DNA from 2 places in the Aeribacillus sp. FSL W8-0870 genome. Region 2 is predicted to be linked to the other one. Evidence: riboswitches for the same ligand, from Rfam matches in the RefSeq annotation. Region 2 holds a riboswitch; the other holds the start of a gene.

Region 1 (8,121 bases), 770 kb from region 2:
CGCCTTGATCAGCATGTTCATTGGACTAAAGATGCTCGGTATATTAGGTTTATTTTTAGGTCCAGTTGTTGTGATTTTGTTTGAAACATTGCGAAGAGCAAACATCATAAAGCTTAACATAAAAATTTAAAAAGGTTTTCCTTAAATTTGAGCGGAAAATTTGGATTAGAAGCAATAGGAGGATTGAAAAAAATTGCTTAGAATATGTAAATACATGATATTCTAAATATTGGAATGAATGTTGCAAAATTGGATGCGGGAGGCAAGCATTTTGTTTAAATCAAAACTTCATTTTTGGACGTTAGAAATACTTTTGATCATTTTGATCTTATATTTCAGCACAAAAATATCTTTTCTTTTTGAGCCCATTGTGATCTTTATAACTACTTTGTTTTTTCCCATAATTATTTCCGGTTTTCTTTACTTTTTGTTTGCTCCGATTATTGGCTTTCTTGAAAAGCGAAAAATTCCAAGAGTGCTGGCCATTTTGATTTTGTATATCGTGTTTATCGGCGGAATTTCGATCGCCATCGGATTGGTAGGGCCTACGATTGTTAAGCAGTTTAATGATTTAATTCGAAACATTCCTTTTTATATAACAAAAACGAGAGAAATCATTGAAAACCTGTATCAAACAAGCTGGTTCCAATGGGTATTGACGCAAGATTATTTTTCCATTGAAAAAATTGAGAGCACCATTACGCAATATGCATCGAGAATTACAAATAATATTACGAATGGCGTTCAGTCCGTTTTCAGCGTTATCACAAATATAACACTCATTATTGTCACGGTGCCGTTCATTTTATTTTATATGATCAAGGACGGACATAAGCTGCCGCATCAGGTCGTAAAGTTTTTTCCGAGTGATTTCCGCGATGAAGTTATGATTATCTTAAAGGAAACAGGCGAAACCTTATCTACCTATATTCAAGGACAAATGCTTGTTTCCATGTTTGTCGGGCTCTTTACGTTTATCGGATACTTAATCATTGATCTGCCGTATGCTTTGCTGCTTGGAATAACTGTGGCAATCACCAATATTATTCCGTATTTAGGTCCGTTTATTGGGGCTGCTCCGGCCGTTATTGTCGGCTTGCTCGATTCACCTTTTAAAGCACTTCTTGCGATTATTGTCGTGACAATTGTTCAGCAAATTGATGGGAATGTGATTTCTCCGTTTATTATCGGCAAGAGGCTTGATACACATCCGTTGACCATTATTATTTTGTTGCTTGTTGCAGGAAATATCGCGGGAATTTTGGGGATGATTTTGGCTGTTCCAACATATGCTGTAACCAAAACGGTTGTGATTAACTTATATAAATTAATTAAACTGAGGAAAGGGATTAAAAAGACGTAATTCAAAATATAAGCCGCTTGAAAAAGCTCAAGCGGCGTTTTTGGTTTTAAATGATGATTTAGGAGGTTTACAGAGTCGGGATGACAGGATTCGAACCTGCGACCCCCAGCACCCCATGCTGGTGCTCTACCAAGCTGAGCTACATCCCGCTGGACAATCTGTATTATAAAGAAAAAATCAAACCATGACAATATGATTCAAATAAGTTTTTAAAATATAGCGCCTAGTTGGAAGCCGAGAAAGGCAAACAAAAGACCGAACGCATAGCTTGAAAGAAAATAGCAAATGGACACTGTTTTTTGTTTTTCTGTTAACAGCTGTTTATTTTCAAGCTGAAACGTAGAAAAGGTGGTAAAGGCTCCTAAACATCCCGTTCCAAATAACAGTAGATATGCTTCTGAAATATTCATGCCGATCAAAAGGCCGAGCAGGAAAGATCCGCTGACATTGATAATAAATGTCGCGACAGGGAACTTCATATTGCTTTTCTTTTTAATCCAATTGGTGACGATCAAGCGGGCATTAGCTCCTAAAAAACCTCCGATTCCTACAACGATAAAGTTGAAAAGCATTACTCTTCACTCCTATTCATGATCGGCCGTTCGTGCGTTGTGCTGGGAAAGCATTTTTCGGCCAAGATGATAACCAGACGAAACAAATAAATAACCGCCTATTAAGCTTGACAATGTATACATAATGGCTGTTTCCCATTTATCGGCAATCATCAATTGAATGTTCTCAAAACTAAAAGTTGAAAATGTAGTGAATGCCCCGATTAAGCCAGTACCGATCGCTGCGGCAAAATGGGGAGGAAATCCTTTTATTTTAAATACATATTCAGTCAACCATCCCAAAAGAAAACTTCCAGCCAAATTGGCTAAAAGTGTCGCTGCTGGGAAAGATCCTGTCCAAAAGCTGGAAGTCCATAGGCCGACACTGTATCGAAGGCAGGCACCTGCTATCCCGCCCAAACCGACTAATAAATAAATCATTATCTTCACCTCGCAATGGTGGAAAACAACATAGCTCTTTTTAGCCAATATGATTTTCTTAATCTTCGTGAAAACTATATTTCTTTTTTAGGGCATCGCCTTTGTAATTGCTTCTATAATGAACGCAATACAAGCTAAAAAGATGGTCAGTAAAGTTGAACATAACAATATGTTTCTGATGACGACAGCAGCTTTGTCGTATCTGCTGAAAGTTTGAAAAGCAAAATATACAAAGATGCCTAATAGAATCGAGGCAAACCAACTTATAAAGCCTGTTTTTGTAGCTAATTTTTGCCAATCAAACATCCAAAAATATAGAATAGCGAAATGAATTGTTACTAACAAAATTGACATTATGATCAAGGTTGATTTTAACATAAGATCCCCTCCGCACATATTATACCATGGCATGGAAAAATGGGATGCTTAGGTTCCCAAAAAGATAAGCTCTTTTAAAAGAAAGTAGTTGCTTATCGAACAATTCTTTCATAGCATTCCTTTTGGTTTGGCAGCAGATAAAAAAACGGGCAGTCTCTGCTGCCCGTTATCATGAGAACGTAAATTTTTACAACTCATCAAAGCCGTTATCAATCGTGTTGACTTTTGTATATTGTCTCGATTTTTGTTCAAAGAAGTCTGATTTTCCTAAGTCCACTTCTTCGTAAGCCCGTATCCATTTCAAAGGATTTGTCCGATAGCCTTCAAAAGGACGTTCGAATCCCAGCTGATTGGCACGGAAATTCGCATAAAATTTAATATAGCTCTCCACATCTTTTAAATGCAGGCCTTCAATGTCATTGCCGATAATTACACCGGCCCATTCGATTTCCAGCTCGGCTGCTTTCATAAATGTTTTCGAAACGAATTGTTTCAGTTCATCTGTATCATATTCAGGATATTGCTTCAGCACCGCTTTGAAAATTTTTTCAAACAAACCTACGTGTATTTGTTCATCACGGTTAATGTAGTTAATCATCGTGCTAGTGGCTACCATCTTTTGGTTTCTGGCTAAATTATAAAAGAATGCGAAACCGGAATAGAAAAATAAACCTTCCAGTATGACATCAAAGACGATCGATTTTAACAAATTCTCCACATTCGGATTTTCTGCAAATGCTTTATACCCGTTGGTGACAAATTCATTTCGCTTCCTTAAAACCGGTTCGTTCCGCCAATATTCAAATACTTCATCCTGTACGTTTTTAGGCACGATGCTTGAAAGAATATACGAATATGAATGGTTATGAATCACTTCCTGCTGAGCGAGCAAAATCATTAAGGCGTTTATGCTCGAGTCTGTAATATAATCAGCAACTTTTCCGGCATAATCGGTTTGAATGCTGTCTAATAAAGCTAAGAGGCCGATAATTTTTAAAAATGCGTCCTGTTCTCTTTCTGAAAGCTCAGGAAATTGCTTCACATCTTGAGCCATATTAATTTCAAAAGGTGTCCAAAAGTTTGCGAGCATCCGTTTATATTTTGGATATGCCCACGGGTAGGCGACATCATCCCAATTGAGCACGTTGGAACATTTTCCGTTCACTATTGCTGTTGAACGGTTTGGTGCATCAGGATCCATAATAACTCGTTTTGTTAATGTTTGCTCCATATTACTTCCTCCTTAACTTGCACATGATTCACATTCATAAATGTCGCTTGATGTCGAACGGACATAATACGTTGTTTTTAATCCGGATTTCCAAGCTGTCAAATGAAGCTCCAGCAATTCTTTCGCTTTAATCGTGTTTAGGACGTAAAAGTTGAAGGAAATGGACTGGTCAATATGTTTCTGGCGCACTGCATTTTGTTTGATGCTCCATGTTTGGTCGATCAAATAAGCGGATTTATAATACCAAGTCGTTTTCGCATTTAAGTCGGGAACGGTAACTGGAATTTTGTAGTCTTTCTTTTCCTCTGAATAAACTTTTTGGAAAATTGGATCGATGCTTGCTGTGCTTCCGGCTATAATGGAGGTCGATGCGTTCGGTGCGACCGCCATTAAATAGCTGTTGCGAATCCCAAAAGTCTGCACTTTTTCCTTTAATTCCTGCCATTTTTTTGACGTATAACCGCGGATTTCAAAATATCGCCCTGTATCCCACTCCGAGCCTTTAAAGAGAGGGTATGCGCCTTTTTCTTTTGCGAGCTCCATACTCGACTGAATGGTTAAATACGCAATTTTTTCATATAGTTGGTCGACAAATTGGACTGCCTCGTCGCTTTCCCATGTAATTTCCTTTAGTGCAAATAAATGATGCATGCCAAACGTTCCAAGACCGATTGCACGGTATTTTTCATTTGTAAGCTTTGCCTGTAATACCGGAATGTTATTTAAATCGATAACGTTGTCCAGCATCCGCACTTGAATAGGGATTAAACGTTCCAGAACGTTGTCTGGAACAGCCCGTGCCAAGTTGATGGAAGAAAGGTTGCAGACGACGAAATCGCCGGGCTTTTTCACAATGACAATTTTTCCATCTTCAACATATTGTTCTTCAACAGTAGTAGCACTTTGATTTTGCGCAATCTCTGTGCATAAATTGCTGCAATAAATCATGCCGGCATGCTTGTTTGCGTTTTTTCGATTCACTTCATCCCGATAAAACATAAAAGGCGTTCCCGTTTCAAGCTGGCTGATCATAATCCGTTTCATTATTTCAATCGCAGGCACTTTTTCTTTAGATAAGGAAGGATGATTCACGCACTCAAAATATTTTTCCCGAAAGCTGCCGTTACCTTTTTCTTCATCATAATAATCTTCCAGACTGAATCCCATGACTTTGCGAACTTCGTGGGGATCGAACAAATACCAGTCCCCGCGCTTTTCAACTTGCTCCATAAATAGGTCAGGAATGCATACACCTGTAAATAAATCATGGGTGCGCAGCCGTTCGTCTCCGTTATTTAATTTTGCATCTAGGAAGGCGAAAATATCTTTATGCCAAACATCCAAATAAACGGCAATTGCTCCTTTTCTTTGGCCGAGCTGGTCGACGCTCACTGCCGTATTATTTAATTGCTTCATCCAAGGAATGACACCTGATGAAACTCCTTTGAACCCCCGGATATCGCTTCCGCGGCTTCTGATTTTCCCTAAATAAACTCCAATGCCTCCGCCGCTTTTAGAAACATTGGCAATATCAGTGTTCGAATCATAAATGCCTTGAAGGCTGTCGTCTACCGTATCAATAAAGCAGCTTGAAAGCTGACCGACTGATTTTCCTGCATTAGCCAATGTAGGTGTTGCAACCGTCATATATAAATGGCTCAATGCCCAATACGCTTCCTTTACAAGATGCAAACGTTTGGACGGATGCTCGTTGATCATTAACGTCATAGCGATGATCATAAAACGTTCCTGTGGAAGCTCAAATGTTCGTTTATGAAAATCTTTAGCTAAATACCGGTCGTAAAGGGTCCTTAATCCGATGTATGTAAACAGCTTGTCCTTCTCAGGATCAATGGCATTTCCCAGCTCCATAATTTCCTCTTTTGAATAATGCTCTAGCAAAAGAGGGCTGTAGATTCCAAGATCGGTTAATGTTTCGATTAACAAATAAAAATCGCCGTAGCCCGGTTGGTTGTAATTTCTGTTTTGGCTCGCTTCATAGTAAATTTTTTCAAGAAATACGTGTGCAGCTAAAAAAGTCCAATCCGGCTCACTTTCCGAAATGTTTGCTAAAGCTTCAATAATCAGCAGGTTTGTAAATTTTTCAAGATCATCAATCTGCTGGTATTGTAGGGTTGTCGACACTCTCTCGCTGTATTCATGAAAGGAAAGGGATGGAAACTTTTTTTCAAGCTGTCTTAGATAAAGCTCCCAATCGCTCCTGTTAAAATGATTTTGAAAAACCTCGTATAGATTTAATGCTTTCGTAATATTCATCAAACATCCTCCTTATCAAAATAAAAAACCGCTCAGGAAGCTGAGCGGATCAAACGATGATTAAAAGGGAGGCAGTTTACAAGGCGAAACTACTCCATTCAAACCATCGTTTCATCTTCCCAACCCCCGAAGAATTAGAAACGTTCGGACAAAGGCAGGTCTCCTGACTCGTGCTTCATCCTACTTTGAATCCTTCCCATACGAAACGTACAGTGGATTATTCATTTCGTAGCACTCACAGTTGCGGGGACAGTTCCGGATTCTCACCGGATTCCCTTTTAAGCTGAAAACAGCACCTTTGTCGTTAGGTTTTCAATATATAGTATTTAATTGTTTTTGATTACACAATATATAGATTTTTGATGTTATATATTCATCATAATCGTACTTGGCGAAAATTGCAATAAAAAAGTGAGGCTGATTGAAATTTTGCAACCTCACGAAACAATTAATGAAACTGAATATCAATTTTCTTTTTGTTGTTTTCGGTTTGTTTTGGAATACGGATTTCCAAAACGCCATTTTTATATGTCGCGCTCACTTCTTCTTCTTTTACATTTGCCGGCAATGCAACAGCGCGGTGAAACCGCCCTACAAACCGTTCGCGTCTATGCATTTCTTCTTCCTTTACTTCTTTGCTTCTTTGAATTGTGCCGCTGATCGTAAGAACGTTGCGATCAAGATGAATGTCAACGTCTTCCTTTTTTTCAAGGCCGGGCAAATCACACGTAACAATTACTTCATTAGCAGTTTCATGAATATCAAGCCGGGGGGTATTCATAGTCTCAAAGTTTTCAAAAAAATGCGGGAAGCTTTCAGAAAAAACGCGATTCATGTTTCGTCTAAATTGGTTGATCTCAGAAAAAGGATCGTAAGGAATGAGAGCCATATGATTGTTCCTCCTTTGATTTTTTTACAGAAAATATTATTTGTGTTGAGAAGAGAAATATACATAAAGCAGAGTTTAAATTACTGTAGTTGAGCAATTTTCATTACAATAATTACCATGTAAAAAGAGACAAACGGAGTACCCCTTATGCCACATGAAGCTGTTTTTTAACGACATCAATGGGAATATCTTGTTTCGCTGCATCGTAAATAAACTCCACGAGGCTATGTCCTTTCTTCTTTCGAAGGAAGTCAAGCCCGGTAGAGAAATCGCTGTTGGATTCGACCATACTGTACACATAAGCGAGTTGCACCAAGATCCAATACCGTTTCACCGCCCGACGTTGACGAACGCGGTACCCATCGAGCTTCAGCTGGTCTTTCGCTTGTCGAAAAAAGCATTCGATCGACCAACGCTGGGCATAGTAGCGCAAGATCTCTTCATCGCTTAGCTCCCGGTCGGTGCTCAAGACGCAGTGAAGATGTTCAGGTGTCATCGGCTGATCGGCTTTCCAAGCCAACAACACAACGGCATCATCGAGACCTTTCAGCGCTCCCTCGTAGCGATACACGCGATAACGCTCTTCTCCCACCGTGACGAGATGGGTGTCGTTCGGTTCGATATAGCGGGCAAACTGTTTGGCTTGGATGGCGATGCCTTTTGGATAAAGAACCCGATTCGTCTTGAGCATCGCAATGACGTGGAATCCTTTTTTCAGGCAGGCTTCCACGAGTGTTTTCGATGGGTACCAAGAATCCATCAGCACATAAACAGAACCGTGCACATCCAAAGAAGAAAGCATCTCGATGGCCCATTGACCCTTGCTTTTCCCATCCGCCTTGTCGTAGAGGCGAAACGCAAAGGGAAAGGCTTGCGTCATCGTATGAACCATGAGCCAGACGAGAGAGTGTCCCCAAATCGACTTTTTGTCCGCGTGAGAATAATGCCAATTACACCCTTCAATAGCGTGTTTCGCCTGTGACGAAGGCTT
Region 2 (8,121 bases):
AACATTAGACCGTAAAACTCCGAATCGAAATTTTCCGGATCTTTAATTGCTTTCAATTTTTTGTCCGGATTATTTTTAATATATTCGTTGACAACCGCGTTATCGGCCACAACTGCGTCTGCGCCTCCGTTCAGAAGTTCCATGATCGCGAGGACGTTGTCTTCAAATTTTTTAACCGTTCCATCGCCGGCAAGTATTTTTTCAGCGGCTGTCTGACCGGTTGTTCCGTTTTGGACAGCAACTTTTTTGCCTTTCAGATCAAGCGCATTTTGAATATCGCTGTCTTCAGGAACTAAAATCATAAGAGTTGATTCAAAATACGGAACAGAAAAATCGTATGTTTGCTTTCTGTCTTCAGTAATGGACACAGAGGAAGCTGCCAAGTCAGCTTGTTTTCTTTGAACTTCAGCAAACATTGGATCCCATCCGGTATGTTTAATGTCTACTTTATAACCGGCCTCTTTAGCCACAGCGTTTATGAAATCAATATCAAAGCCGACAACTTTACCTTTGTCGATATATTCAAACGGAGCGTATGCTGCGTTTGTAACAACCTTTAACGTTTCTTTCTTCTCACTGCTTGCTCCTTTATCGTCTTCAGAACCTCCTGCACCGCATGCTGAAAGTATAAGCATTAGGCTTGTGAAAACAGCAAGTGCAATTATTTTGCTAAAATATTTTTTCATAAGTACCTCCTTATAAATGAATCAAAGAATGAAATTCGTTTCGACATTCACTGGTCTATTATAAATGAAAGATGTATATTCTTTCAATAACATGCATATTGATTCGAAATGATTGTTTTATTTGAAATTATATCATAAAAAGTGTCATGTTAAAATGAACAATTGCAAGCGGATAAAGAGCAAATTTTTCATGAAGAAGACGAAAATTTGGATTGTAAATAAAAAGAGAGTATAATGATTGGCAGAAATTATCATAAAAAAGCAGGTGCAGAACTTTTGGCATCAACATGAAAATACAAATTCTTCTGTCTTATCGTTCAAATTTGTTGGGGAATTACGGAATTTGTTGGAATAATTTCCAATACATGATGCACTTTGCAGCTTGGGCAAGGTGCTTTAGCTTTCTAGAAGGAGTGAGAAAATGAATAAAGAACAATTGATTTTGGCGCTAGAAAAGGTTCGCGCCCAAAATCCTCTCGTCCACAACATTACGAATGTCGTCGTCACCAACTTTACTGCAAACGGTTTGCTGGCGATCGGCGCTTCTCCGGTTATGGCGTATGCAAAGGAAGAGGTTGCGGATATGGCGAAAATATCCGGCGCGCTCGTTTTAAATATTGGCACATTATCTCCTGAAGTAATCGAAGCAATGATTATTGCAGGAAAATCAGCGAATGAACACGGGGTTCCAGTCATTTTAGATCCTGTCGGTGCGGGAGCCACCCCTTACCGGACGGAAGCTGTTCGGGAAATATTAAAGGAGGTTCGCATCTCAGTTATTCGCGGGAATGCACCTGAAATTGCCAATGTGATAGGTGAAAAGCTTGCAATGAAAGGGGTGGATGCGGCGGATTCAGCTGCTGATCCTGTTTCGCTGGCCAAAAAAGCGGCCGAAGAGCTGAATACAGTTGCAGTCATTACCGGAAAAGAAGACGTGGCAACGGATGGGAAGACAACGTATTTGATTCAAAACGGCCATCCAATTTTAACAAAAGTTACCGGAACAGGCTGTTTATTGACTTCCATTATCGGTGCTTTTTCAGCCGTTGAAAAGGACTTTCTTGCTGCTTCAGTAGCCAGCCTCGTCACTTATGGGGTCGCTGCAGAAATCGCATTTGATTTAACGGAAGGAAAAGGTCCTGGAAGCTTTCAAATCGAATTATTGAACCAGCTGGCAAAGGTGACGGGAGACGAGTTGCTGAAAAAAGGGTCTTTTATAAAAAAATAAAAGCAAAGGTGATAAACATGGCGCGAGTGTCGGCAAATAAAATGCGGGAGCTGCTAAAGGTGTATTTTATTATGGGCAGTGTAAACTGCAAAAGGAAGCCTGCTGATGTGCTTGAAGAGGCGATTGCAGGCGGGATTACGCTTTTTCAATACCGTGAAAAAGGTGCGTGGGCTTTAACAGGCGAAGAAAAATGGCGGCTTGGAAAAGAGCTGCAGGCTATTTGCCAAAAACATCACATTCCATTTATTGTCAACGATGATGTTGATCTGGCTTTGAAACTTGATGCGGATGGCGTTCATATCGGTCAGGAGGATGAATCAGCCGAAATTGTCCGCCAAAAAATTGGCGATAAAATTTTAGGAGTGTCGGCTCATACGTTTGAGGAAGCGGAAAGAGCCATTGCGCAAGGCGCAGACTATATCGGCGTCGGCCCCATTTTTTCGACGAAGACGAAAGAAGACGCCAAAAAAGCGCAAGGTCCGCAAATCATTTCCAGCATGCGCAACCAAGGCATTGCGATTCCGATCGTCGGCATCGGCGGCATCAACAGTGAAAATGCCGGACAAGTCGTTGCAAACGGAGCCGACGGCGTCGCCGTCATATCCGCCATAAGTTATGCGGACGATGTCAAGAAGAGTGCGGCAAAATTGAAACAGACTGTAGAATCATTTTTTTAGGAACAATCATTCGCAAATGGCGTGCAAAATCAAAAGAGGCGCCTTAATCCGGGCGCCTTTTGTTTATGTTTGGAGAAAACTGTGTTCAATGATGGTTGCGCTATTTTTCATACAGCGAAAGTCATCGTTGAATTGTGCGGTCTTTATCCTTTCTAAGGAACATCTGAAACGGTGTCAGCAAATGTACCTTTTGCTTAATAGGATCAAATTTGTTTTGCGGCGATGGCTTGCCGATACGCTTTTGTCGCTTCCACCATGATTTTGAGTGCATTGACAGTTTCGGTGACCGCTCTTGTTTTTAAACCACAATCAGGATTCACCCAGAACTGATGTACATCGAGTACTTTTAATGCACGGTCGATATTTTCGGTTATTTCTTGGACGGAAGGTATACGCGGGCTGTGGATGTCATAAACGCCCAAACCGATTTCCCGTTTATATTGGTACTTTTCAAAAGCATGAACAAGTTCTCCGTGGCTGCGGGACGATTCAATCGAGATAACGTCTGCATCAAGCTTATCGATCGCTTCCATCATATCTTCAAACTGGGAATAGCACATATGAGTATGAATTTGTGTTTCCGGTTTGACGGAGCTGGTGGCAAGTTTGAAAGCTTCGACGGCGTTTTCGATGTATTGATTTTGCTTCGATCTTTTTAACGGCAGCCCTTCACGGATAGCAGGTTCATCAACTTGAATCATTCCTATGCCGTTTTTCTCCAGAGCTAATACTTCTTCGCGGATGGCAAGGGCAATCTGGCGAAGAACGTCCGCATAGCTAATGTCATCACGGACAAAAGACCAGTTTAAGATGGTGACAGGTCCAGTCAGCATTCCTTTTACAGGTTTGTCCGTCAATGATTGGGCATAGACGCTTTCTTTGACGGTCATCGGCTGATCAAAGGCAACGTCGCCATAAATGATCGGCGGTCTGACGCAGCGCGAACCGTAAGATTGCACCCAGCCGTTTTTGGTAACAGCAATTCCTTTTAGTTTTTCTCCGAAATATTCCACCATGTCCGTTCGTTCAAATTCCCCGTGGACCAATACATCAAGTTCAAGCTGTTCCTGAATATCAATCCATTTTTTGATTTCATCTTTGATAATAGACTCATATTGCTCGTTTGTGTATTCGCCTTTCCGCCATTTTAAACGGGTTTGGCGGATTTCTTTCGTTTGCGGAAAGCTGCCGATCGTTGTTGTCGGTAGAATTGGCAAGTTCCATCTATTTTTATGCAGCTTGCGCCGAACAGAAAAGTCCACACGGTTCGTCGGGTAGGATTCAATCTTGGCGGCTGCCTCTTGCACGTTTCGGTTTGTCCGAAAATCAGAATTCATAAATTGCGTGTAATAACGGTCATCGTATCGTAAATCGCTTATACTTAATTCACCTTTTGCATATTGTGTCAGCTGATGGACTTCACTTAATTTTTCGTCTGCAAAGGAGAGAGCATTTTTTAAAATTTCCGGCAATTCGTGTTCATTTTTTACGGTAACCGGCACATGGAGCAAGCTGCAGGAAGGTTGAATGATCAATCGATCAACATCAACATGCTGAGCGAGAAAATCAATTTTGCTTGCTTTTTCTTCTAATGATGCCCTCCATATGTTGCGGCCGCTGATTAAACCGGCAGCCAATATTTTGTCTTTTGGAAACCCGAATTTTTGGATGTTTGCACTGTTGGCTCCCCCATCATGTACAAAATCAAGACCGATAGCAGCAACAGGCAATGAAACGATATGTTGATAGTGAGAAAGACTTTCAAAATAAGTTTGCAACAGTATGTTCAAAGATGGATTCGCTTCGTGAAAAGCTTCATACACTTCTTTAAACAACGGAATCAATGACTCATCAATTTCCTGAACGAGAACAGGCTCATCGATTTGCACCCACTTTGCGCCTGCTTGATGCAACTCTGTCAACAATTGAATATAAACTGGGATGAAAGCAGATAAATGCTTATAAAAATCTCGTTTTTCATATTTTTTCGCCAGCATTAAAAAAGTAATCGGCCCTAAAACAACAGGTTTTGTCTCAATATTTAGTTCGTCTTTTGCTTCATTGTAAAGCTTGAGCAGACGGTTTTCCAAAAAAGCAGGCGGCTTATTTTCCAGTTCCGGAACGATATAATGATAATTTGTATCAAACCATTTTGTCATTTCTAAAGCCTCGGCTTCTTCGGATCCCCTTGCCATTGCGAAATATGTTTTGATGGAACGGGGATCCATATGCTGGAACCTCGAAGGAATATATCCAAACATGAAAGCAGTATCGAGAACGTGGTCATAAAACGAAAAATCTCCTACGGGAATCAGCTCAATTCCGCTTTCATGCTGTTTCTTTAAGTTGGAAAGACGGATCTTTTTCAACGTTTCCAGTAAGCTGCTTTCAGAAATGTCTCCATTCCAAAATAATTCCAAAGCTTTTTTCCATTCCCGGCGTTCGCCAATTCGCGGATAGCCAAGATTTGAACTAATGGCTGCCATTACGAAAACCTCCCATTTGATTTTTGCTCAACACAATAAAAAAGCCCTCTTTACGCTAATAAAAGAGGGACTGGATATCCTAGCTCGTGTTGAGGCACCCAAATGGTTTCAACATGAACATGGCTTCTCACTCCTCCCTATGACGCGTAGGTCGTAGTGCATACAACAGGCAGGTCTCCTGACTTAGGTTCAACGCTTTTGATCTCCTTCCCATTTCTCTGGCAGAAACAGTGGCTGATGATCAAAAGCTCCCCATCACAGTGGCGCGACCGTGTTGGAATTTCACCAAACTTCCCTTTTAAGCGCATATTGCGGCTGCAATATGACGCACCTGTTGCTGGTACACATATGAAACTATAATTATCAGAATAGAGGATTTTTTTTTATTTTTCAACACCACATTTGCAATTAAAAAGAAAAATTTTTTAGGAAAGTAGATGGCTTGCGATTTCTTCCGCTTTACATGACAAAAACCCGCCAGAACATAAAGGTTTTCTGCGGGTCTTTACAGCGGTTGGGATTTTTCCGGAAAACAGTTATTTCGAGAGAAGGTTTCTTTTCACGCCTTTCTTTTTAGGATACATTTTAAATAATTGAGATTTACTGGAATAAAAATCTTGGTTTGCCGCTTTGATAAAAGAACCGGCTAAAAGGACAAAAATAAACAACAAAGGGAAACCGCCAATAATGCTAACAGTCTGCAATGTGGACAATCCGCCGAGGTACATTAAAATAAGCGGCAAAACGGAAAGAGCAAAAGCCCAAAATAAACGGTTCCATCGCAAAGGTTCATCGGCAACTTCTTTTTGGACAACAGATGCTAAAATATAAGAGCTTGAATCAAACGTTGTTGCTAAAAAGATCACGGCAAGCACAGTAAATACGGCAATCACAATGTTGCTTAACGGCAATTGTTTCAATATTCCGATAATGGCTGCTGATCCGCCATGTTCATCTAATGTAGCTGTTACATGGTATTGGCCTGTCAGTTCTAAAAATAATCCAAAGTTTCCTAAAATCCCAAAAAAGAGAATGCAGCCGAGCGTTCCATATACTACTGTTCCGAGCGTCATTTCGCGGACAGTGCGTCCTTTTGAAATTTTAGCGACGAACAAGCCGACAAATGGAGCGTACACGAGCCACCAAGCCCAATAAAATACCGTCCATGATTCCGGAAAGCCTGTTCGTTCAAACGGTCCTAAACTGTTAAAAGGTTCAGTCCATAAAGACATCCGCATGTAATGATCAAGCATGATGCCGATGCTGTTGACGGCCGTTTCCGCCAGAAAGACGGTCGGGCCGGCAAGGAAGACAAACACCAACAATAATACGGCAAGCCATAGGTTGATGTCGCTCAAAATTTTAATGCCTTTCCGCAAACCGGAGTAAGCGCTTGCTGCGAAGATCAATGTACAAATAAGCAAAACCACTGTTTGGAGTGTCATCGAAGGTTCGATGCCGGAAAGTTCATGAATTCCTTCTGTAATGAGCGGCGTCCCTAAAGCGAGTGTCGTTCCAGCTCCGCCCAGCAAACCAAACATAAACAAGACATCAATGATTTTGCCTATTGGTCCATCTGCTTTTTTGCCAATGAGAGGCCGGCACGCTTCGCTTACTTTTAACACCGGTTTTTTCTTTACATAATAGAAATAGCTGATTGGCAGGGCAGGGAGGCAATAGATGGCCCATGCCGTCGGTCCCCAATGAAAAATTCCATATGCGGCCGCCCATTCAACGGCTTCTTTTGATCTAGGTTCGATGCCAAATGGAGGTCCCGTATAGTAGTAAGCCCATTCAATCGTTCCCCAATAAAGAACACTTGATCCAATTCCAGCGCAAAAAAGCATAGCTGCCCAAGATAATGTCGGAAACTCAGCCTTTTCTAAAGGATCCCCCAGTTTGATTTTTCCGTATCGGCTAAAAGAAACATAAAGAATAAAAATCAATACTGCTGCACCCATGATTAAATACAATATTCCAAATTTTTGTGTTAAAAAGCTGCTGGCAGCTAATACAATGGCTTCGCCTTGTTCAGGGAATACTGCTAATGGAGCGGCTACAATTAACAGCAAAAGCAGCGCCCCGATAAAGGTCGGCCAATCCATAATGTTTCGATTCTTCATCAAATCCCCCTTTAAAAAAGATTACATTTTATTATATCTTTAAACAAAATTGATAGAAAGTTTAATTTTTCAGATTAATTTGTCGTAATAAGCTTTTTTATTCAATTTATTTTATTTTTTATAAGAAATCCTTATAAATGCTCTCGATTACGGCCAAATCCTTACGTTTCACATTTTGCTTGGCCGAAAAACAAAATCGATGAAATGGGCGTCTAAAAAAGTTAAACTTTGAGAAAAGAATATAAAAGAAAGGATGATGATGATGAATAAAGTGATCGAAACCATTTTAAACCATCGATCCGTTCGAAAATTTGAAGATCGGCCGCTTACGGATGAACAAATACGCTTAATTGTGGAATGTGCCCAATCGGCCTCGACTTCAAGTTACATACAAGCTTACTCAATCATTGGGGTGAAAAATCCGGAAACGAAAAAAAAACTTGCGGAACTGGCGGGGAACCAAGACTATGTGGAAAAAAGCGGCCATTTATTTGTTTTTTGCGCAGATCTGCACCGGCACGAACTAATAGGCGAAATGGAAGATAAAGACGTGACGGTATCCTTGGAAAGCACAGAAAAATTTATGGTTGCGCTTATTGATGCGGCATTGGCCGCGCAAAATGCTGCATTAGCCGCTGAGTCCATGGGGCTTGGCATTTGTTATATTGGCGGAATTCGCAACAATTTAGAGGATGTTTCGGCGCTGCTAAAAGTTCCTGATCGGGTCATCCCGCTTTTTGCCATAACGGTCGGCTATCCGGCCGTTGATACCGGAAAAAAACCCCGATTGCCTTTACATCATGTTTATCATGAGGAAGAATATGAGCAAAACGAAGAAATATATAAACAGGGGCTTCTTGAATATAATCAAATAGTATCCAAATATTATGAAAAACGTACAAATGGTGTCCGCAAAGATAC

What was found. A riboswitch is a leader RNA that binds a small molecule or an ion and turns the genes downstream of it on or off. The one in region 2 is predicted to bind cobalamin.
Region 1: it holds a riboswitch for cobalamin, as region 2 does, so the genes downstream of both, NSU02_RS15460 (ribonucleoside-diphosphate reductase subunit alpha) here and metE (5-methyltetrahydropteroyltriglutamate--homocysteine S-methyltransferase) in region 2, are expected to answer to the same signal.

What each region holds. Positions count from the first base shown of each region.
Region 1 covers NZ_CP150165.1:3,185,395-3,193,515, reverse strand. The annotation lists gene ytvI (sporulation integral membrane protein YtvI) at 1-130, shown strand, start outside; gene NSU02_RS15490 (AI-2E family transporter) at 272-1,363, shown strand; tRNA gene NSU02_RS15485 (tRNA-Pro) at 1,439-1,512, opposite strand; gene crcB (fluoride efflux transporter CrcB) at 1,573-1,935, opposite strand; gene crcB (fluoride efflux transporter CrcB) at 1,948-2,355, opposite strand; gene NSU02_RS15470 (hypothetical protein) at 2,443-2,733, opposite strand; gene NSU02_RS15465 (ribonucleotide-diphosphate reductase subunit beta) at 2,921-3,964, opposite strand; gene NSU02_RS15460 (ribonucleoside-diphosphate reductase subunit alpha) at 3,977-6,241, opposite strand; cobalamin riboswitch at 6,377-6,556, opposite strand; gene NSU02_RS15455 (Hsp20/alpha crystallin family protein) at 6,690-7,130, opposite strand; gene NSU02_RS15450 (IS701 family transposase) at 7,276-8,121, opposite strand, start outside.
Region 2 covers NZ_CP150165.1:3,953,579-3,961,699, reverse strand. The annotation lists gene NSU02_RS19075 (basic amino acid ABC transporter substrate-binding protein) at 1-686, opposite strand, end outside; gene thiM (hydroxyethylthiazole kinase) at 1,108-1,914, shown strand; gene thiE (thiamine phosphate synthase) at 1,932-2,591, shown strand; gene metE (5-methyltetrahydropteroyltriglutamate--homocysteine S-methyltransferase) at 2,795-5,077, opposite strand; cobalamin riboswitch at 5,228-5,427, opposite strand; gene NSU02_RS19055 (BCCT family transporter) at 5,614-7,200, opposite strand; gene nfsA (oxygen-insensitive NADPH nitroreductase) at 7,463-8,121, shown strand, end outside.